2 regions of the Lysinibacillus sp. BNK-21 genome follow, and region 2 is predicted to be linked to the other one. Evidence: riboswitches for the same ligand, from Rfam matches in the RefSeq annotation. Region 2 holds a riboswitch; the other holds the start of a gene.
The links. Region 2 has a riboswitch for S-adenosylmethionine ahead of metK (methionine adenosyltransferase). Riboswitches for the same ligand answer to the same signal wherever they lie in the genome.

Region 1: another riboswitch for S-adenosylmethionine. It lies ahead of ACMGGO_RS20365 (MetQ/NlpA family ABC transporter substrate-binding protein); the one in region 2 lies ahead of metK (methionine adenosyltransferase).

Annotation. Positions count from the first base shown of each region.
Region 1 covers NZ_JBLQTS010000001.1:4,034,414-4,042,518, reverse strand. Annotated here, with positions in the region: gene ACMGGO_RS20375 (methionine ABC transporter permease) at 1-34, opposite strand, end outside; gene ACMGGO_RS20370 (methionine ABC transporter ATP-binding protein) at 27-1,052, opposite strand; gene ACMGGO_RS20365 (MetQ/NlpA family ABC transporter substrate-binding protein) at 1,160-1,990, opposite strand; SAM riboswitch class I at 2,079-2,183, opposite strand; gene ACMGGO_RS20360 (PPC domain-containing DNA-binding protein) at 2,306-2,809, shown strand; gene ACMGGO_RS20355 (pyridoxal phosphate-dependent aminotransferase) at 2,852-4,021, opposite strand; gene ACMGGO_RS20350 (carbon-nitrogen family hydrolase) at 4,118-4,912, shown strand; gene ACMGGO_RS20345 (PucR family transcriptional regulator) at 4,965-6,533, opposite strand; gene ACMGGO_RS20340 (amino acid permease) at 6,767-8,105, shown strand, end outside.
Region 2 covers NZ_JBLQTS010000001.1:934,016-942,120, reverse strand. Annotated here, with positions in the region: gene ACMGGO_RS04815 (tRNA (mnm(5)s(2)U34)-methyltransferase) at 1-59, shown strand, start outside; gene ACMGGO_RS04810 (alanine/glycine:cation symporter family protein) at 122-1,630, opposite strand; gene ACMGGO_RS04805 (alpha/beta hydrolase) at 1,757-2,563, opposite strand; gene ACMGGO_RS04800 (gamma carbonic anhydrase family protein) at 2,697-3,209, shown strand; gene metK (methionine adenosyltransferase) at 3,389-4,585, opposite strand; SAM riboswitch class I at 4,844-4,962, opposite strand; gene pckA (phosphoenolpyruvate carboxykinase (ATP)) at 5,352-6,938, shown strand; gene ACMGGO_RS04785 (alpha/beta hydrolase family protein) at 7,004-7,780, opposite strand; gene ACMGGO_RS04780 (NUDIX domain-containing protein) at 7,764-8,105, opposite strand, start outside.

The DNA.
Region 1 (8,105 bases), 3.1 Mb from region 2:
ACCAATCTGTAAAGAAGCTTTGGATACTACTCATTGAACGCACCTCCTAATTCTTCCACTGCCACGCCATTTTCTGAAAAATACGTTAACGCCTTTTGGACAATCTGCGTTTCGCCATGTAAATGCACCACAATATTGCCGACAATACCGTTTTTTAATTCAATAATATTGGCTGTTAAAATATTTGGTTGCACATCATATACCTTAGTGATTTCTGCTAATAATGGCTTACCAGTACTTTCACCAAGGAATGTTAAACGGATTACACTTCCTGAAACATTTAATTGCTCAATAAGAGAAGGGGATAAATTACGTTGTGAAATTGTATTCAAAAACTTTCGCGTTGTAGGGTGCTTCGGTTTCGCAAAAAGTTCAATCGCTGTGCCAAATTCCACAACTTTCCCTGATTCTAGAACAGAAACCTCATCGCAAATTTTTTGAATTACATTCATTTCATGTGTGATGAGCAGAATCGTAATGCCTAATTCACGATTAATTTTTAACAACAATTCAAGAATGGCTTCCGTTGTCTCAGGATCAAGTGCACTTGTTGCTTCGTCACTAAGTAAAATCTCTGGTTCCTGTGCTAAGGCACGTGCAATAGCCACACGCTGTTTTTGACCACCTGAAAGTTGATTTGGGTAACTATCTAATTTATCTGTTAAACCGACAATTTCAGCATACTTAGCTACTCGGTTTTTTACTTCCGCCTCTTTATAGCCTAGTAGCTTTAAGGGAACTGCAATATTATTGTAAACTGTTGCTGTTTTTAAGAGATTAAAGTGCTGGAAGATCATCCCGATTTTTTGGCGTGTTTGACGTAATTCGTGAAGAGAAAGGGTCGTAATGTCTACATTGTCTATCACTACTTTTCCTGCTGTAGGACGTTCTAGTAGATTAACGCAACGAATGAGTGTACTTTTACCAGCACCACTATAGCCTATTACACCATGAATTTGTCCCTTTTTTACGTGAAGATTGATGCCATCCACAGCTTTTATGATGCCTTTTTTCGACTTAAATTCTTTTGAGATATTTTGTAATTGAATCATGCAATTGTTTGCTCCTTTCTCAACCTTCTAAAAAGCAAGAATCTGCTCGTCTTCCCATTGGGGAATTTCAGCAGATTCTTCGGCTTTATAGAAGCTTTCTGAACATATTACCAGCTAGGGATTACAGAACCTTTGAATTCCTCTTCGATGAATTGACGCACTTCGTCAGATTGGTAAGCCTCAACGAACTTTTTAATTGTTGGATCATTTTCATTTTCAGCACGTACAACAATATAGTTCACGTATGGAGAATCAGTAGATTCCAATAAAATAGAGTCATCTTTAGGATTAATACCAGCTTCTAATGCAAAGTTTGTATTAATAGCTGCTACATCTACCTCACTAAGTTGTTTAGGAATTTGAGCCGCCTCTAATTCAATGAATTTTAAATTCTTTTTGTTTTCTTCTACATCACGGATCGAGGCTGTTAAGTCTGCACCCTCTTTTAACTTAATATAGCCAGCTTCCTGTAAAACAAAGAGGGCACGCGCTCCATTCGTTGGGTCGTTTGGTAAGCCAAACGTTGCACCTTCAGGAATGTCATCAAAGGATTTATATTTTTCTGAGTAGATACCCATTGGATTTAAAATCGTCTTGCCCACTGGTACTAAATCTGTATCATGGTCTTTATTAAATGTATCTAGGAAAGGCTCGTGTTGATAGCTGTTCGCATCAAGATCACCTTCAGCTAAGGATGTATTAGGTAAAACATAGTCAGAAAATGATTTTAGTTCAACTTCTAGCCCATTTTCTTTTGCTACTTTAGCGGCTACTTCTGCAATTTGTTCGTGTGGACCAGAAGTGACGCCTACAACGATTTTCTTTTCATCAATTCCTTCAGCTTGGCTTTTACTATCTTCTTTAGAGCCACAGCCTGCTAAAGCTGCTACTAATGTTAAACTTGCTAAACCTACTAAAAATTTATTTTTCTTTTTCATGAAAATACCTCCAAGATTGTTTTTATCGGTTTTTTGAAAATAAAAAAACTCTCTTACAAATTAAGAGAGGCTCATGAAAAGATGTCCTCTCTTATCTATCAAACGAAGATCGTTTGCAGGATTTAGCACCTTCCTTTAAAAAGGAGGTTGCCGAGCTTCATAGGGCCAGTCCCTCAGCTACTCTTGATAAGAGATTTATAATATTTTTTTGTAATTCCGATAGAACTAATATAATTTATAGGGTATAGTAAGTCAATAAATAATTTTTAAATTTTTTATATAATTATAATATTTCGACGCAAAAGAGGGATAACAATGTCTGTAAGAGTTAATTATGGTATAGGTTCATTTGGTAAGGTTATTAGTGCTCGTTTTCTAACGGGAACAGATATCATTGAAGGGATTGAAGCGCTTTGCGAAGAGAATAGTATAGAGTCAGCAACAATTGTAAGCTGTATTGGCAGCTTTCAAAAAAGTAGCTTTGTTTATCTAGTGCCAGATGCAACAGTTCAAATTCAAGTTCGGTTTAGTGATGTGATTGAAAAAGAGGGACCATTAGAATTTATTCAAGGTTCAGGTGTGGTGTGTAAACGAGATGGTGGATATGAGACACATTTCCATGGTTCTATGAGCGATCAATGGGGTGCTGTATCAGGTGGGCATTTAATAAAAGGGGGCAACCCTGTTATTACTGCTGACATCGTGTTGGCAGAGGTACAAGGAATTCAACATATTCGAAAATGGGATGATGAAACAGGTCATGTTCAATTTTATCCATTAGAAAATGGTTTAGGGCAACCAAGGAAAATTGAAAAATAGTAATAATCCTGTAGCTAGGGATAGCTACAGGATACGGCGTCATTATCTTTTAAACAATTGTAATTGCTCGATTCTATGGATTGCTTCACGTAAGCGCTCCTCACTAACCAGCAATCCTACGCGTACATATCCTTCACCATATTGACCGAAGCCATTACCTGCTGCTACAGCGATATCAGCTTTTTCGAGCAAAAGATTAGCAAACTGTTCACTTGTATAGCCTAGTGGTACAGGGAGCCATGCGAAGAAGGAGCCTTTTGGAGCCGTAACATGCCAGCCAATTCTTCGAGCTTCTTCAATGAGTACATTGCGGCGACGCTCATAAGTAGCTCGTAGTTCATCCGCACATTGTTGGGAAGCCGTCAGTGCTACTGCTGCGGCTTGTTGAATGGCAGGGAATTGACTACAAAACAGATGATCCTGAATTAGATTAATAGCAGCAATAATCTCGGCATTCCCTACAGCGAAGCCTATACGCCAGCCAGCCATATTATAGGTTTTCGATAATGTATACATTTCAACTCCTACTTCTTTTGCACCCTTTGCTTGAAGGAAGCTAACTGGTTTATTACCGTCAAATCCTATTGTCCCATAAGCAAAATCATGTGATACGATAATATTGTGCTCCTTCGCAAAGCGAACGGTCTCTTCAAAAAACGCAAGTGATGCTGTACCACCTGTAGGGTTGTTCGGGTAATTTAAGTAAAGAAGCTTTGCTTTTTCTTTCACTTCATCAGGTAATGCATGATAATCAGGTAAGAAATCATTTTCAGCAAAAAGGGGCATTACTTCAAAATTGACGTCTCCTAGTACAACACCTGATAGGTAATCTGGATAGCCAGGATCTGGTAAGAGCATCGTGTCACCAGGGTTTAACACAGCTAAAGGTAGCTCAACTAGACCAATTTTTGTTCCACCAAGAATCGCTACCTCTGTATCTGGATTTAGTTCTACCTGATATTCACGTAGATAAAAGTCCGCAGCAGCTTGGCGTAATTCAGCGAGACCTCTAAAAGGTGAATATTTGTGGTTTTGAGGATTTTCAGCTGCTTCCTGTAATGCTTGAATGATGTGAATAGGCGTTGGCTGATCGGGATTTCCTTGCCCAAGGTTAATGACATCACGCCCTTCTTCTAGAGCCAAGTTTACTTTTTGAACGAGTGCTGCAAAAAATTGAGTGGGTAGTTGCTGTAGTTTTTTAGAGAATTCCATGCATGATCACCTTTTTCAGAATATAATAATTATTATTGAAGAATATGAAGCAAATAGTATTACTTTTTCTGATAATTGTCTAGAGGAGGAATAGAGATGAAAATCGGTTGTATTCAATTAAATGTTGGCTTTGGCAAAGTTGAAGAAAATTTTGAACGTGCCGAGGATAAGATTCGTGAAGCTGCAAAAAATGGGGCAGAAATCATAGTGTTACCTGAAATGTGGAATACAGGCTATGCTTTAGAGAAACTGCCTGAGCTAGCAGATATCAATGGTGAGCGGACAAAGACCTTTTTGGCTAAACTTGCTAAGGAACTTGATGTACATATTGTAGGGGGCTCTGTTTCAACAAAGAAAGGCGATAAATTTTATAATACGATGTATACCTTTGATCGTAATGGAGAACTTGTTGGGGAATATAGCAAGGCACATCTTTTCCGTTTAATGGACGAGCATCTTTACTTGGAAGCAGGGGATGAAATGAATCGTTTTGCTTTAGATGATATTGAAGCTGCTGGTGTCATTTGCTATGATATTCGCTTCCCAGAATGGTTACGTGCACATGCATTACAAGGAGCAAAGGTATTATTTGTACCAGCGCAGTGGCCAACTCCAAGGATTGACCATTGGAAAACGTTGCTACAGGCTCGTGCAATTGAAAATCAATGCTTTGTCATTGCAGTAAATCGTATTTCGAAAAAGGTAGAAAATTTTAATGGGCAGTCTATGATTATTCAACCTTGGGGAGAAGTATTATGGGTAGGTGCTGAGGACGAGGAAGTAGCAGTGATCGATGTAGACTTTTCTATTGTCGATGAAGTACGTGGAAGAATTCCTGTTTACGATGATCGTAGACCTGGATTGTATCACGATGTAGTTGTGAAAGGGTAATAAAGGGCACGCTTAGGAGGGGAGTTAACCTTTTAAGCGTGCCAACTTTTTTCTAGCTCTTATCCTCGATTAATGAATTGGCTAGTAGCATAAATTCAAGTGTAATGCGGTTATGCCCGTTCATAAAATTTTTACCAAGTAAACTTTCAAGCTTTTTTAAGCGGTGATAGAGTGTTTGACGAACAATAAACAATTGATTCGCTGTTTGCTGTTTAGAGCCATTTGTTTGTAAATACACTTGCAATGTTTCGAGAAGCTTACTATTATATTTTTCATCGTATTCAATAACGGGCTGTAAATAGTCGTAAATCACTTCCTGTAAATCCACCTGCATTTGTAATTTATAGATTAAATGATATAAATGCAGATCATCATAAAAGAACGAGGACGTTTGTACTTTTCGACAAATATATAAGGTTTCCAGTGCAGTTTGATAGCTTTTAGGAATTTCATCCACATCACAAACGACCTTCCCAATAGCTATCTGATAACCTTGTGCCTGCTGCTTTTTATAAAATTCAGTTTTGACCAAAGAGGAAAACATGTTGTTTAACATATCACGAATGGCTTTACTATCTTTTGTATGCAGTAAAATAAAAATAACATAGCTTTTTCTTTCAAATAAAAATGGAATAAAGCCATGTTGCTCAAAGAGATTACGATAATAAAGCTTACTATAGACTACATCCTCCTGTGCCTTTGTCAACGTATTAGGAGAAGCCAAAATAAAGACAGTGCCACTGGATTGTGTATAGTTAGTATAATGTGTAACGATAAATTTATAGATTTCCTCCTTAGATAGTTTTTGATCAATCCAATCAGCTAAAATCGAAGCATCCTCAATATTCTTTTTTTCCTCAATATAGAACTCTCGCATTAAAAGCTGTGCCAACGCTGTTGCCGTGCGATCTAATATTAATAATTCAAATTCGGAGAAAAGCCCATCTTCTCGATAAATTGATAAATCGGCATAATGTTGATCAAATAGAAAAATAGGCTCATGTTTAAATTGCTGAGACGATGTATTCAATGTTAGGAATTGCTGCCGCTTTTTATGAGCCATATTCGGGAAAAAGACAGGTTCTCTTCCCTTAATGGAAAACATAATTTGTATTTTTAATTCATTATACATATTTTGTAAAATATCGTCCGCGTTTTGTCCCAATACTGCATTTTTGTTCAATGTTTGTGAGTAAGCTTCTAGTGAAGAAATCAATAGATATTGCTGATTGATAATTTGACTATGTAAATCCTGTGTAATACGAACAAAAGGAACTGCTTCATGGAAAACAATAATAGGAAACTGGTGGCGGTTGGCAAGTGTTAAAATCGCTTCAGGTACTGCTTGAATAGAGGTGCCATATTCAATACAAAGTGCTGCACAATTTTTTTGAATGATGGCTTCTATAAAGGATACAAAGTCCTCAATACTATGTTGGAGACTAAGCCCTGTAGTTAATACTAACTCTTCACCAACTAAAAAATTATCAACATGTATGATTTCTAGTACATGTGCCCATTTAACGCTCCTTGTTAATCCCTCATGACCTGCAACTACCTCTGCATTTTGAAAATATTTATTCTGTAAAACGTCTAGTACTTTTAGTTGAAATGGGCTCATTTTTGCCCCTCCTTTTGACATGCGTGTCAGCGGTTAGAATTCAAAAATTTCTGCTTGGTGCAGAGAATTTACTCATAAAATCGTTTAAAAATTATTTTAAGAATATTTAGTCTATTTTACATTATGTATAAAACAAAAGTATAGAATTTTACAGTTTGTCTATTACTTCAACGTTATGAAAGATGTAAGATTTTTGTAAGCGATCAAGCAATCTACTAAAAGAGGTGACAGATATGGGGCAACAAACGCATTTACAAAGAGGATTAAAGAAGCGGCATATGACGATGATTGCGATTGCCGGTGTAATCGGTGCTGGACTATTTATGGGGAGTGGCTCGGTCATTAATCTAGCTGGTCCAGGGGCAATTTTATCGTATATATTTGCAGGAATTATCGTTGTATTAGTTATGCGTATGCTAGGTGAGATGGCGGCAGTCAATCCAACGAGTGGATCGTTTGCTCACTATGCACATGAAGCCATTGGTCCGTGGGCAGGTTTTATGATTGGATGGTTGTACTGGTTTTTCTGGGTGATTGCCATTGCTTTAGAGGCAACAGCAGCAGCTGCCATTATTCAATATTGGTACGATGGGATTCCTTTATGGCTTTTAAGTCTGTTATTAACTGTAGCACTTACATTAACAAATGTTCTTTCTGTCAAAGCTTTTGGTGAGTTTGAGTATTGGTTCTCTCTTATTAAGGTTGCAAGTATAGTCGTTTTTCTAGGTCTTGGTGCTTTTATTATCTTTGGTATTGCTCCAAACTTTAATGCTGTTGGTATGACCAATTTAGTTGAACAGGGTGGTTTTTTGCCAAATGGTTTTGGCGCTGTTCTAATGGGTGTCGTTATCGTTATTTTTTCATTTATGGGGACAGAAATCGTTGCGATTGCTGCTGGTGAATCGGATGAACCGTTAGCCGCTGTCACAAAAGCTACCAATTCTATTACTTGGCGTATTTTAATTTTCTATGTAGGCTCTATTGCAGTTGTAGTGACGCTATTGCCTTGGCATTCCTCAGATATTTTAACAAGTCCTTATGTAGCGGTACTTGATTATATTGGTATTCCTGCAGCCGCACAAATTATGAATTTTGTTGTTTTAACTGCTGTATTATCATGCCTAAATTCAGCACTATATGCTACATCAAGAATGGTATTTTCTTTAGCGGAAAAAGGAGAAGCACCAAAGGCATTTTTAAAATTAAATAAAAATGGTGCACCTGTTAATGCCATACTTGCCGCAACATTTTTCTCATATATTGCGGTCATTATGAACTATGTGTCGCCAGATAAAGTATTTATGTTTTTATTAAGTTCTTGTAGTGCTATTACGTTGATTCTTTATTTAATCATTGCCTTTTCACAGTTAAGAATGCGACGGAAGATTGAGCAAGAAAATCCAGAGCTATTAAAGGTGAAAATGTGGCTATTTCCATATTTAACATATTTAACAATAGTAGCAACAACAGCATTACTCATTGCGATGTTCTTTATAGAGTCTATGCGCTCACAAATTTTATTTACATGCGTTATTGTGGCCATTGTGATGATTTTCTATATGCTGACTCAAA
Region 2 (8,105 bases):
AAAATGATCCACCCTTCGTCATTGCATTAGAGAAAATGAAAGAACATCCTATTCAATAATTACATGCTAAAAGGCGATCAGCTAGTTTCTATCAAACTAGCTGATCGCCCTTGCTCTTTATCTACTTGTTATTGCGTTTTTCATTATAGTCAACCCAGAAATCTGCACCTTTAATTCCTAGTTTACGAGGATCAAAGACTGGGTCTTTTCCTTCTTTTTTCTGTTTCTCGTAATCTTTTAATGCGACAATAGCTGGTTTCATGATAATTAAAATAGCTATAACGTTAATCCAAACCATCAAACCAAGACCTACATCTCCCATTGCCCATGCTAGACCAGACGTACGGATTGTACCATAAAAGGCTGCAACTAAAATGGCAATTTTCGCAATCCAAATGAATACCTTTTCTGTGCTACCTCTAAATAAGTAAGCGACATTTGTCTCTGCAATATAGTAGTAAGCCATGATTGTTGTAAAGGCAAAGAAGAATAACGCAATGGCTACAAATGGAGCACCAAAGCCAGGTAATGATGAGTCAACTGCATATTGTGTATAGGCTGCACCTGCTTCAATACTTTTCGCAAAAGTCATTTGCTCATCGCCTGCTAATCCACCACTATTAAATTCTCCAATATGGATAAATGGATCTGCTCCCTCAGCTGCCTTTTCATCTTGTACATTGTACATGCCTGTAAATAAAATCATAAATGCCGTAGCAGAACAAATTAATAATGTATCAATATAAACAGACGCCGCTTGTACAATTCCTTGCTTAGCAGGATGTGATACTTCCGCAGCTGCCGCAGGGTGAGCACCAGTTCCTTGACCAGCCTCATTAGAGTAAATTCCACGTTTAACACCCCAAGCAATCGCTGAACCAATAATGCCGCCAAAAATTTCTTGAGCCCCAAATGCACTAGAAAAAATTAATCCGATAACCGTTGGTACTTGTGAAATATTCATAAAAATAATGATAATGGCCATAATGATATAGGCTAATGCCATAAACGGTACAATAATCTGGGCAGCATTTGCGATTGATTTAACACCCCCGATGATAATAGCACCTAATAAAACAACAATAATAAGTCCTGTGATCCATGTTTCCAAACCGAAAGCGTTTTCAACAGCACCTGCGATGGCATTCGACTGCACACCAGGCATCAAAATTAACATTGCTATTAAAGCCGCCACAGCAAAAATAACTGCAAACCATTTTTGGCCCATTCCTTTTTCTATGTAAAAGGCCGGTCCACCACGATATTCTGTATCTTTCTCTTCTTTATAGATTTGAGCTAATGTTGACTCTACATACGCGGTAGCCGCACCTATGAAAGCGATTGCCCACATCCAAAAGACAGCACCAGGTCCTCCCATTCCAATCGCTGTCGCAGTACCAGCAATATTACCTGTACCTACACGTCCTGATAATGCGATAGACATTGCTTGGAATGAAGATATTCCCTTTTCTGACTTCTCCCCTTTAAACATTAAAACAAACATATCTTTAATGTGCCTTACTTGTAGGAACCTTGTAATAATTGAGAAAAATAACCCAATTAATAAGATGCCATAAATAAACCATGGTCCCCATAAAATACCATTCAACTTCTCTACAATTACATCCATTTTACCCCTCCAATTTGAATTACCTTACTTTAAGTCATTATAGTATTACACTTTTCTGAAAATTGCAATATTATTTTTAAGTAACAATATTTAAGTAAGTAACCTAGTAAATGGAAGGGTATAAACCTATTTAATTATATAACCAATTCTTCGAAGAGCATTATTAATAAAATCTCGTATATACATAAAAATCTCTTCGCGCTCTCCCTCATGAAATAAATTATGATAACAATTTGCCCATTCTTTAAACTGAAATTCCGTGAATTCCTGTTGATGAAGCCAATTTCGAGTTTGGCGAGTGTCCGTAATTTTATCCTTCTCAGCTGTCATAATTAGCATAGGCATATTAGGCATTTCACCTTTAGGCAGCATCACTAAATTTTTCATCATCTGCTGAAGTTCTCGATACCATTTCACAGAAACTACAGTCATGAGCGGTACATCATCTTTCATTTCTTCTCTGCCTTCAACACTACGCGTTAATTTCTCTAATGTAATATCATGTGTCAATTTAACATTGGCCGTTAACGCACTTAGACTTGTTAAAGCATTTGTTAATTTACCTGGTAATAGCTTTAGTTGCAACCAAGGTGATGTTAAAATAATGCCTGCACATTCATATTGTCTCTTTTGCAGTGTATGGAGGATTAATGTTGCACCTAGTCCATGCCCTATTACAAAGGTTGGTAAATTATATGAAAAAGCATTTTCAATCAGGTTTCTTGTATACTTATTGTACAATTTGAAGTCTTCATCATGGACTCGAGCAAACCTTGCATTACCCCCATGATTCGGTAAATCTCCCATGACTATGTGGAAGCCTTCTAATCTTAATTTCTCTATCAGCCATGCATACCAACGGTGATTTTCATAAGCACCATGAAAAATAGCAATCACAGCTTTTGCTTGTCCATCAGCTTCCCATTTCCACATTACATAGTCCTCCTAAAAAATAATTACACTTTGATTATATCGAAATAAATAGCACATTTTAATTTTATATTTCCATAAAGTTGCGTATTTGATACGATAATACTACATTATAGAAAGAAAAGAGGCGATTTTCATGATTTATCCATTTAAAGATAAAACGCCAAAGATCGATCCGTCTGTTTTCATTGCTGACTACGCAACTGTTACGGGCGACGTAACAATTGGCGCCGAAACAACCATTTGGTTTAATACGGTTATTCGTGGTGATGTTTCCCCAACGATTATTGGTAAACGTGTCAGTATCCAAGATCTTTGCTGTTTACACCAAAGCCCAAAATATCCGCTCATTATTGAAGATGAGGTAACAGTTGGACACCAAGTCACTTTACATAGTTGTACAATTCGCAAAAATGCCTTAATCGGTATGGGATCCATTATTTTAGACGGAGCTGAGATTGGAGAAGGTGCATTTATTGGAGCTGGAAGCCTAGTACCTCCTGGTAAAGTCATTCCTCCAAATAGTTTAGCATTAGGTCGTCCAGCAAAAGTTGTCCGAGAATTAAATGCTGAAGATAAAGAGGATATGGAACGCATCGTACGAGAATACGCAGAAAAAGGTCAATATTATAAATCACTTCAGAAATAAATAACCTACACAAAAAATCAATACTAACGAAAAAATCCCTCGCGTTTTCGTGTACCGAATATGTTCACGAATCCTAGCGAGGTATTTTTGTAAAAAAAACAAAAGGAGCAATGTTGCCCCTTTGCTTATTAATACATCAGAATAATTTTCTAATGACTTCATTACTTTAGTTCAATAGTTTATAAACGTGCTTTTTCTCGTAGCGCGTCTGCTTTATCAATTTGCTCCCATGGTACATTTAAATCTGTACGACCAAAATGTCCATACGCAGCAGTTTGTTTATAAATTGGACGACGAAGATCAAGCATTTTAATGATACCTGCTGGGCGTAAATCGAATAGCTCGCGTACCCATTCAACGATCTCGCTTTCTTTCACTCTACCTGTGCCAAATGTATCGACAGCAATGGAAACAGGCTGAGCAACGCCAATCGCATAGGCAAGTTGCACTTCAGCACGCTCTGCTAAGCCAGCTGCTACGATGTTTTTCGCTACATAACGTGCTGCATATGCCGCCGAACGGTCTACCTTGGTTGCATCCTTACCTGAGAAGGCACCACCACCGTGACGTGCATAACCACCGTATGTATCAACAATGATTTTACGTCCTGTTAATCCAGCATCACCTTTTGGCCCACCAATTACAAAACGGCCAGTTGGATTGATGAAGTATTTCGTATTAGCATCTAATAATTCACTCGGTACAACTGGTGCAATAACAAATTCTTTTAAATCTGCTTGAATTTGTTCAAGTGTTGCTTCTTCATCATGCTGTGTTGAAATAACAATTGTATCCACGCGAACCGGTACATTATTGTCATCATATTCAATCGTTACTTGCGTTTTACCATCAGGACGTAAATAGGCAAGTTCACCTGATTTACGTACTTCTGTTAAACGGCGTGCTAATTTGTGTGCCAAGCTAATTGGTAATGGCATTAGCTCTGGTGTTTCATTACATGCATAGCCAAACATTAAGCCTTGGTCACCAGCACCAATTGCTTCTATATCAGCATCTGTCATAGAGCCTTCACGTGCCTCTAATGCCTGATCAACACCTTGAGCAATATCAGGTGATTGTTCGCCAATTGCCACAAGCACCGCTAAGTTCTCAGCATCAAAGCCATATTTACCTCGTGTATAGCCAATTTCAGCTACAGTGTCACGAACAATACCTTTAATATCCACATAAGTAGAAGTAGTAATTTCTCCTGCTACTAATACTAATCCTGTTGTTACAGTTGTTTCACACGCTACACGTGCATTTGGATCTTCTGCTAAAATAGCATCTAAAATGGCATCCGAGATTTGGTCACAAATCTTATCTGGATGTCCTTCTGTTACACTCTCTGATGTAAACAGTCGACGGTTTGTCATTTGGTTTTCCTCCTAAATACTCTTACAATAAGTAGTTGTGTATGAATACGGTACTCATTACCCATGTCAAGTCCGCTCCTAAGGATTGAACTCTCAAGCCGTTACTGCTGCTTTTAACACGAGGATTTCGAAAGATCCGTCATTATAATAAGGAAAGAACTACATATACTTACCTTTACATTGATTTTTAACAATAAAAAAATCCTTTTCTCACGTTACTTTACATGAGGAAAGGAATAATGACTGCGTAACCTTTCACTCTTATCGTTCAAGGGATGTTCCCTTGCATCAGGTTGGCACCAACGCATGTCGTGAAATAGTTCATGCAGGTTGCCGGGTTTCACAGGGCCTGACCCTCCACCAGCTCGGGATAAGAGTATCCGTTCAATCTCATGTTACTGAAAAGGTCGAACGTTGTCAAATATTTTCTTATGTATTACTGTATAGAAAGGAAAGAACTTATTACACAAAAACTTTTCATACTTGGATGATGATGTAAATAGAAGCAAATTAATCCCTACAACATACCTAGCTACTTGTGGTAACATATGTGTGGCTCAATTTTCGTGCCTAATTACAGTAGGATTGATGGTATTCTACTCGAAAAACATTATTTTTTGTCAGTTTATTGAAAAGTGGTAAAAACTCTAAAATAATTTCTTAATTAGTATAGATTATTTAAGCAATTGTGTTATACTATTTTTGAAATTAAGAAAAAATCCCTCTAAATCAAGGGAATACTATAAAAAAGGATGGTATTTAATCGATGAATTCAGTAGAAATTGCAAACGAACTGAAGGAATTATTAAACGGCGGTAACATTAATGTTCAACTTTCAGTACCACAATTAGCAGAAAAAGCTACATCTCGTGGTGAAGCAATGTTAACAGTAGATGGCGCAGTTCGTGCAGAAACTGGCAAATACACTGGTCGTTCACCTAAAGATAAATATACGGTAGAAGAAGAAAGCACAAAAGATCAAATTGACTGGGGTAAAGTCAACCAACCGATTTCTTCTGAAGTGTTCGATAACCTATATGTAAAAGTAATAAAATATTTAAAAGAACGTGACGAGTTATTCGTATTCAAAGGCTTTGCAGGTGCTGACAAAGACTCACAATTAAGCATTCAAGTTATCAATGAATACGCATGGCACAATCTTTTTGCTCATCAATTATTTATCCGTCCAACAGCAGATGAATTAGCTTCTCATGTTGCCGACTTCACTGTCATCTCAGCTCCTAACTTTAAAGCAGATCCTGCGGTTGATGGTACTGCTTCTGAAACATTCATCATCGTATCACTTGAAAAGAAAATTATTTTAATTGGTGGTACAGAATATGCTGGTGAAATGAAAAAATCTATCTTTGGTATCATGAACTACTTATTACCACAACAAGGTATTCTTTCAATGCACTGCTCAGCAAACGTTGGTGAAGCTGGCGATGTAGCGTTATTCTTCGGTCTATCTGGTACTGGTAAAACGACGTTATCAGCTGATCCTGATCGTAAGCTAATCGGTGACGATGAACACGGTTGGTCTGATAATGGTGTATTCAACATTGAGGGTGGCTGCTATGCAAAAACAATCAACCTTTCTGCTGAAAAAGAACCAGAAATCTACAATGCAATCCGCTTCGGCTCTGTATTAGAAAACGTAGCTGTTGATCCAGAAACTCGTATTTGTGACTATGATGATGGTTCACTAACAGAAAATACACGTGTAGCTTATCCAATCCAATACATCGAAAATATCGTTGATCCTTCTGTTGCAGGTCATCCAAAAACAATCATCTTCCTAACAGCTGATGCATTTGGCGTATTACCTCCAATCAGTAAATTAACAAAAGAACAAGCGATGTATCACTTCCTAAGCGGGTTCACTTCTAAACTTGCTGGAACTGAACGTGGTGTGACTGAGCCAGAACCAGTATTCTCTACTTGCTTCGGGTCTCCATTCCTTCCACTTCCTGCAACAGTATACGCAGAAATGTTAGGACAAAAAATTGACGAGCACGGTGCACAGGTATACTTAGTAAACACTGGTTGGACTGGTGGCGAATATGGCACAGGTAGCCGTATGAAACTATCTTACACACGTACAATGGTCCGTGCAGCAATCGATGGTAAATTAGCAGATGTTGAAACAACACAAGATGCTGTGTTTGGTTTACACATTCCAAAAGCAGTTGAAGGCGTACCTTCAGAAGTGTTAAATCCTCGTGAAGCTTGGGCAGATAAAGCTGCATACGATGCAAAAGCTGCTGAGCTTGCAGGCTTATTCAACGAAAACTTCAAGAAATTCTCAAACGTTTCTGAAGCCATCACTACACTTGGTGGTCCATTAAAATAACGTCTATATAAAAGACAAAGGGAACAATTTATTCGTTCCCTTTGTCTTTTTGTTTTCTCTATGCTTTATTGTTGTTTCATCCACTTGCAAAGAGCACGGACAGTTTCACGATTTTTTGCTGGTGGATATTGATGTGCATAGTTAAGATCATACCAAGTTTCGAATGATTTATTTGCTTCCTCTAAAAAAAATGCCAATTGTCTGGCATGTTCAATATCCACATTTTCATCACGATAGCCATGAATGATAAGAACGGGAGCTGTTATACGCTCTATCTCAAAAAGTGGTGTTCTTGCATCATACGCTTCTGGTACACGATTAGGTGTTCCTCCAATAACACGCTTCATCATTCTGCGCATATCTGTACGTTCCCAATAAGTGGCCGTTGCATCAGAAACACCTGCCCATGTTACAACAGAAGTAATATCCCTTCTTAAAATAGCTGTCCACAGAGCCATAATACCACCTCGTGAAAAACCAAAAACATGGATATTGTCATTGCAGAATTGTTTGAGTACATCTACGGCATAGACCGCATCGTAACGGTCTGCCCCTGCAAACTCGTCACGCCCCTCTCCCCCACGATTCCCACGATAATATGGGGCAAATACGATAAAGCCCTGCGCCGCAAATTGTGCAATACGAGAGGGTCTTACCATCCCAATGCTTTGCATGCCGCCTCTTAAATATAAAAAGCCATCATATGTACCTTCAGTCTTTGGCTCTGCTAATAATCCTTTTATACGTAAGCCCTGTGAAAGATAGGTTATTTCCGTTAAACGGATAGCTGGATTTGGTGAAGGATAGGGGCGTTTTTCGATAATATCACCATTGTGTGTCACGATGTTTCAGCTCCTCCAGCATTTTCTTCATCCCCTCATCCTTCATGTGAAAACTCAAGTTAGGATGCTGAGCAAATTCTTCATCAGTTAACCAAAGCATGCCTGACGTTTCTAAATCAAATTCTATATCCTCTTGCGCCAAAAATTGTGCAGTGAAAACGGATTTACAAAAAACGTTTTCATCATACACTGCATACTCTGCAAACCATTGAAGATTTTTCACATGAACACCCGTCTCTTCAAAAACTTCTCGAATCGCCGCCTCCTCTAAGGTTTCCCCTTCTTCTAATTTCCCTCCTGGCACTTCTACACCACGTCGTTTATG